Regions from separate parts of the Mesorhizobium sp. BR1-1-15 genome, predicted to be linked through region 2. Evidence: predicted binding sites of a transcription regulator. Region 2 holds the regulator's gene; the other holds the start of a gene.
The links. Region 2 encodes PhoB, which activates phosphate uptake and scavenging genes when phosphate is short. Its sites were predicted from a motif close to TGTCATNNANCTGTCAT; they were not measured.

Region 1: LB541_RS10900 (PhoX family protein) is a predicted target of PhoB. The motif match lies at 1,751-1,767, and genes of this name have one in related genera.

What each region holds. Positions count from the first base shown of each region.
Region 1 is NZ_JAIUIF010000005.1:32,923-36,338, forward strand. It holds gene LB541_RS10885 (sensor histidine kinase) at 1-219, shown strand, start outside; gene LB541_RS10890 (response regulator) at 216-872, shown strand; gene LB541_RS10895 (hypothetical protein) at 1,063-1,545, opposite strand; gene LB541_RS10900 (PhoX family protein) at 1,829-3,416, shown strand, end outside.
Region 2 is NZ_JAIUIF010000017.1:54,692-58,107, forward strand. It holds gene LB541_RS23865 (ROK family protein) at 1-1,058, shown strand, start outside; gene phoB (phosphate regulon transcriptional regulator PhoB) at 1,066-1,755, opposite strand; gene phoU (phosphate signaling complex protein PhoU) at 1,775-2,482, opposite strand; gene pstB (phosphate ABC transporter ATP-binding protein PstB) at 2,508-3,311, opposite strand; gene pstA (phosphate ABC transporter permease PstA) at 3,308-3,416, opposite strand, start outside.

The sequences.
Region 1 (3,416 bases), on a different contig from region 2:
CAGGGCAAGGATCAGGAGGTGAAGGCCGGGATGACAGGCGGCAAGTTCTTCGTTGAAGTGTCGGATGGCGGGCCCGGATTCGACCCAAGGCGAGCCGAGGGCCTGGGGCTCGCCGGCATCAGGGAACGTATCGAAAGCATTGGTGGCCAGTTCGAGACCACGACCGGGCCACAGGGAACACGATTGATGATTACGCTAGCCGTCGAGGATCAACCATGATCGGTACCATCCGTGTCGCCATTGTCGACGACCACCCGCTGTTTCGCGAAGGCGTTACCCGCAGCCTGTCGGAGATCGGCGGCTTCGAAATGGTGGCCCAGGGCGCCACTGCGCAGGATGCCGAACGCATCGCCTCGACTTTGCAGCCCGACATATTGCTGCTCGACATCAGCATGCCGGGTGACGGCCTTGCGTCGGTGGCCGGCATACTGGGTGCCAATCCCGGACAGAAGATCGTCATGCTGACGGTCTCGGAGGCCAATGCCGACGTGGCGCGGGCGCTGAACGCCGGTGTGCGCGGCTATGTGCTGAAGGGGGTCGGCTCGCGCATGCTGGCCGAAATCCTGAATGGTGTAGCGGCCGGCGAGACCTATGTGTCGCCGACCCTGTCGGCCCGCCTGCTTTCGGACCTGCAATCGCTGCAGCCGGCCAACGGCAGGACGGATCGTCTGCGTCAGCTCACCGGACGCGAGGCCGAGATCCTGCAGCTGGTGGCGGAAGGGCTGAGCAACAAGGAAGTGGCGCTGCGGCTGGCACTGCAGGAAAAAACGGTCAAGCATCACATGACCGGTGTGCTGTCCAAGCTCAACGTCCGCAATCGCACCGAGGCGGCGCTGCTGATGCGCGAAGCGCGGGATCGGGCCGGCAGCTAATCCTGGTCGGCCGCAAGGGATCCCCGGTTTGGGATAACGACACGCATAAATGAAAACCTGAAGCGCGGTGCAGCAGCGGAACGCTCCAGGGCAAAAAAGACGGCCCCTATACGGGGCCGGAGCGACAAGGTCACCTCCGCCGGGGGGCGGCGGAGGTGACACGTAAAGCGGGCGATGCCTATTGCCCGCTCTACAACCCCTTGAGGCGGCTTATATCCGCCGCCGTCGCAGGGCGCTCGACGATCGTGCGGCCCAGAGCGTCGGTCATTTTGAAGCGACCCTTCTCGATCTCTTCCCCGAAGCCGTTAGGGTGCTGCACCACGATCTTGTTGTCGTCTATTTCGACACGATCGCCGGTTGTTGCGTTCACATGCTTGCCGGAGCTGTTGGCACCCTTCCCCTTGCCGTTGTTGCCGCCGCCATTGTTCCCGTTGCCGCCAGCGTTGCCATTGTTGCCGCCGCCGTTATTTCCATTGCCGCCATTGCCGCCATTGCCGTTACCGCCACCACCGCCATTGCCGCTGTTCCCGCCAGGCTTGGCTTGGGCGCTGGACGCGACAATGCCTGCGGCGGAACCGTGAAAATCGAGGTGATAGGGGGCTATGGTCAGCGCCAGTGCCGGCACTGCTCTCAGGGCCAGCCAGCAACAATGAGCCATGATCGAGCTGCGCATCAGTCCCTCACTTGATCGGACCGGCAAAATTCAGAGGCCATCTCGTGCAGGTACGCGACCATCGGCGACATGGCGTGTTCGTGTAAGTGGCCCACGACCGATGCCGCGGCAATCCGGACCTTCGCCCCGATCGGTTTAGGACCTTGGTCCGAGTTTCAAACCGGATGTGGCGCGAGGTTCGCGGTCAAGCTGGCGGGTGCACGAATGTCACGAAAGTGTGACCGATCGTCTATAAGGGGTCGAAACGCGTGACACGCTCCAGCCATCCAGCCAGAGGCAGACCATGACCGACCATCGCTCGCCCGACGCCCGATTCCGCACCAGCCTGCTTGAGGAAAACGACGGTCCGGCGACCAACCCCACCGAAAACCGCACCATGGGCGAAATCATTGCCGAGCGGTTCTCCCGCCGCGCCTTCCTCAAGGGCTCGCTGGCCGTCTCGGCCATCGCCGCCACCGTCAGCCCGCTGGCGCTCGTGGCCGCCGACGATGCGCGTGCCGCCGAGGGCTCCGCCTTCTCGTTCGAGGAACTCGAAGCCGGTATCGACGACAAGCACCATGTCGCGCCGGGCTACGATGCCGACGTGCTGTTGCGCTGGGGCGATCCGCTGTTTGCCGATTCGCCGGAGTTCGACCCGGCCAGGCAGTCGGCTGAGGCCCAGGCAAGACAATTCGGCTACAACAATGACTATGTCGGCTATATCGGGATCGGTGGCTCCGCCGAGCACGGCCTGCTGGTCGTCAACCACGAATACACCAATCCGCATCTGATGTTCCCGGGCATCGTCAGGATCGTCGAGAAGGACGGCAAGAAGGCGGCCGAACTCGCGCCGCTCTCGAAGGAGCAGGTCGATGTCGAGATGGCGGCACATGGCGGCACCATCGTCGAGATCCGCAAGGAAGGCGGCAAGTGGCAGGTGGTGCGCGACGGCAAGTTGAACCGCCGCATCACCTCCAACACCGAAATGGCGCTGTCGGGCCCGGTCGCCGGTCATGACCGCGTCAAGACCAATGCCGACCCATCCGGCACCAAGGTCATCGGCACATTCAACAACTGCGCCGGCGGCGTCACGCCTTGGGGCACCTATGTCATGGCCGAGGAGAACATCCACGGCTATTTCTCCGGTGAACTGCCGGAAGGCCATAAGGAAGCCGCCAATTACAAGCGCCTCGGCATTCCGGAAGGCGCCTATGAATGGGGCGCGCATTACGATCGTTTCGACCTCGCCAAGGAGCCGAACGAGCCCAACCGTTTCGGCTGGATCGTCGAGGTCGACGTCAACGATCCGACATCCACGCCGAGGAAGCGCACCGCAATGGGCCGCTTCAAGCATGAAGGCGCCGAATCGATCGTCGCCAAGGATGGCCGCGTCGTCTTCTATCTCGGCGACGACGAGCGCTTCGAGTACGTCTACAAATTCGTCACCGCGGGCCGTTTCGATCCGGACGACCGCGCCGCCAACATGAACCTGCTCGACGACGGCACGCTGCATGTCGCCAAATTCGCTGCGGACGGTACGGTGGACTGGCTGCCGATCGTCTTCGGCCAGGGCCCGCTGACGGCCGAGAACGGCTTTGCCGGCCAGGCCGACGTGTTGATCGAGACGCGGCGTGCCGCCGACCTGCTCGGCGCCACCAAGATGGACCGTCCCGAGGACATCCAGCCCAATCGTGTCAACGGCAAGGTCTATGTCATGCTGACCAACAATTCCAAGCGCAAAGCCGACCAGGTCGACGCCGCCAACCCGCGCGCCGATAACGCCTTCGGCCATATCATCGAGATATCGGAGGATGGCGGCGATTTCGCCGGCACCAGGGGCAAATGGGAGGTGCTCCTGAAATGCGGCGATCCAGCGGTTGCCGATGTCGGCG
Region 2 (3,416 bases):
CGAGCGAGGCCGGTGCGCTGAAACGCGGTCGGCCGCAGGTCGGCCTCAGCCTCAACCCTGAAGCCGCGGCGGTGATGACCGTTGTGCTGTCGCTGAATTTCCTCTCCGTCGCAGTCATCGACTATGCCGGCCAGGTGATATCTGAGGAGCAGCGCCGGCTGGACACGCTGACCCTGTCGCGCGAGGCGCTGATCGGCGAATGCGTGGCCATCGTCAGGCGGCGGTTCGAGGATCCCGACCTCGACGTCGGCAGCATCGCCCGTATCGCGCTGGCGATCCAGGGCATCACCGACACGGATGCGCGCGCCATGCTGTGGTCGCCGATCACGCCGCAGACCGACATCGCCTTCGCCGACATACTGGAGGCCGAGTTCGGCATTCCCGCCACCATGGAGAACGATTGCAACATGATGGCGGTGGCGCTGCGCTGGCGCGATCCCCAGCGCTACCGCGACGACTTCATCGCCATACTTTTGTCGCACGGCATCGGCATGGGCTTGGTGCTGAAGGGTGAACTGTTCACCGGCACCCATTCATCCGGAGGCGAGTTCGGCCACATGATCCATCGCCCCGGCGGGGCGCTCTGCCGCTGCGGGCGGCGCGGCTGCGTCGAGGCCTATGCCGGCAACTATGCCATTTGGCGCAACGCGAGGCAGCTTGGCGAGGACACCCAGCCCGTCGACGTCAGCGACGCCGACATGCGCACCCTGGCGGCCTCGGCGCGCGAAAAGGACGGGCCGGAGCGCGAAGCCTACCGCAAGGCCGGCGAGGCGCTGGGTTACGGCCTTGGCAGCCTGTTCGCCCTGATCGATCCGGCGCCGGTCGCCATGGTCGGCGTCAGCGCCGCCGCCTTCGACCTGATCGAGCCGGCTCTGCGCGAGGCCATTGCCCAGACCGCCGGCGGCCAGCACTCGAAATCGATTTCCTTCGACACCGAGCCGAACGAACTGCCGCTGATCCGCGAGGGCTGCGCCATGCGCGCGCTGACCTTCGTCGACCAGGAAATTTTCGCGCCGGGGGCACAGGCGAAATCAGGCATAGGCGAGAACGTTGCGTGACATATCCCTAGTCTTCGCGGATCGCGTACCCCGCGCCCCGAATGGTGCGGATAACGTCAGGCATGCGGCCGTTGTTGACCGCCTTGCGCAGCCGGCCGACATGCACGTCCACGGTGCGCTCGTCGATATAGATCGTTTCGCCCCAGACATTGTCGAGCAGTTGGCTGCGCGAGAACACGCGGCCGGGATGTCGCATCATGAATTCGAGCAGGCGGAACTCGGTCGGCCCGAGCCGGATCTCGCTTTTCTTGCGGTAGACCCGGTGCGATTCACGGTCGAGCACGATGTCGCCGACCTTGAGCACGCTGGACAGAACTTCGGGCTTGGCGCGGCGCAGCAGCGCCTTGACGCGTGCCATGAATTCCGGCGTTGAGAACGGCTTGACCAGATAGTCGTCGGCGCCGGTGGAGAGACCGCGCACCCGGTCGCTTTCCTCGCCGCGCGCCGTCAGCATGATGATCGGCAGCCGCTCGGTATCGGGCCGCATGCGGAGACGGCGGCAGAGCTCGATGCCGGACACCGCCGGCACCATCCAGTCGAGCACAAGAAGGTCAGGGACATTCTCCTGCAAGCGGATCTCGGCTTCGTCGCCGCGCGTCACCACCTCTACCTGATAACCCTCCGATTCCAGATTGTAACGGAGCAGCACACCCAGCGGCTCCTCGTCCTCCACCACCATGATGCGTGGCGCGATCATCGACTGGTCACCCCTGCCGTCAAGCCGCTGGCGCCGACATCGCCGTCTCGTCCTGCTTCGGGCGATTGGCGGGCAATTGCGTGCCGGTCAGCACATAATAGGCATTTTCGGCAATGTTGGTCACGTGATCGCCGATGCGCTCGAGATTCTTGGCGCAGAACAAAAGATGCGTGCAGGCGGTGATGTTGCGCGGATCCTCCATCATGTAGGTCAGCAGCTCGCGGAAGACCGACGTGTATTTGACGTCGATGCGTTCATCGTCGGCGCGCAGCTTCGCAAGTGCCGCGGCATCGCGCGCCGCATACTCCTCGATCACGCCTTGCACCTGGATCAGCACAAGCTGCGCCATGGCGTCGATGGAGTGCGACAGGTCGCGCGGCGTGGCGGCAAGGCCGACGGTGCCGACGCGCTTGGCGATGTTCTTGGCGAGATCGCCGATGCGTTCGAGATCGCCCGCCATGCGGATCGAGCCGACGACATGGCGCAGATCGTCCGCCATGGGCTGCCGCTTGGCGATCAGGGTGATGGCGCGGTCGTCGAGTTCGCGCTGGCGCGCATCCATGATCGCGTCGTCGGAGACGACGCGCTGGGCGAGCGCGTTGTCGGAATTCAGGAGCGCCTTGGTCGCGCCGCCGACCATCGATGAGGCGAGATCGCCCATGTCGCGGATCAGCCTGCTGATCTGTCCGAGATCTTCGTCAAAGGCTGCGACTGTGTGTTCGGCCATGATCTTGGTCCTCGTATGCCTGGGATCAGCCGAAGCGGCCGGTGATATAGTCCTGCGTGCGCTTCTCGCGGGGCGACGTGAAGATCTTCTCGGTGCGGTCGAACTCGACCAGCTCGCCCAGATACATGAAGGCGGTCTGCTTCGACACGCGCGCCGCCTGCTGCATGTTGTGGGTGACGATGACGATCGTATAATCGGCCTGCAACTCGTCGATCAGCTCCTCGATCTTGGCGGTCGACAGCGGATCGAGCGCCGAGGCAGGCTCGTCGAGCAGGATGACCTCCGGCTTCACCGCCACCGTGCGGGCGATGCAGAGGCGCTGCTGCTGGCCGCCCGAAAGGCTGAGGCCGCTGGCGTTGAGCTTGTCCTTGACCTCGCTCCACAGTGCCGCGCGCTTCAGCGCCTGCTCGACACGGCCGTCCATCTCCGCCTTGCTGAGCTTCTCATAGAGCCTGACGCCGAAGGCGATGTTCTCGTAGATCGACATCGGGAACGGCGTCGGCTTCTGGAACACCATGCCGATCTTGGTCCTGAGCAGGTTGAGATCCTGCGAGCGGTCGAGGATATTCTGGCCGTCGAGCAGCACCTGGCCCTCGGCGCTCTGCCTCGGGTAAAGCTCGTAGATGCGGTTGAAGACGCGCAGCAGCGTCGACTTCCCGCAGCCCGAAGGCCCGATGAAGGCGGTGACGCTGCGCTCGGGCAGCGACAGGCTGATATCCTTCAGCGCCTTCGACTGGCCATAGTAGAAATTGAGGCCCTTGACCTCGATCTTGGCTTTCTCGACCGCGACTTCGGGCGTATTCAACTCGGTGGACAACATCGGTTTCATCTGTCCTCTCTGCGTCCGGTAAGGCTGCGGGCGAAGATGCTCAGCCCGAGAACCGTAAGGGTGATTATGAGTGCGCCGGTCCACGCCAGCTGCTGCCATTCCTCG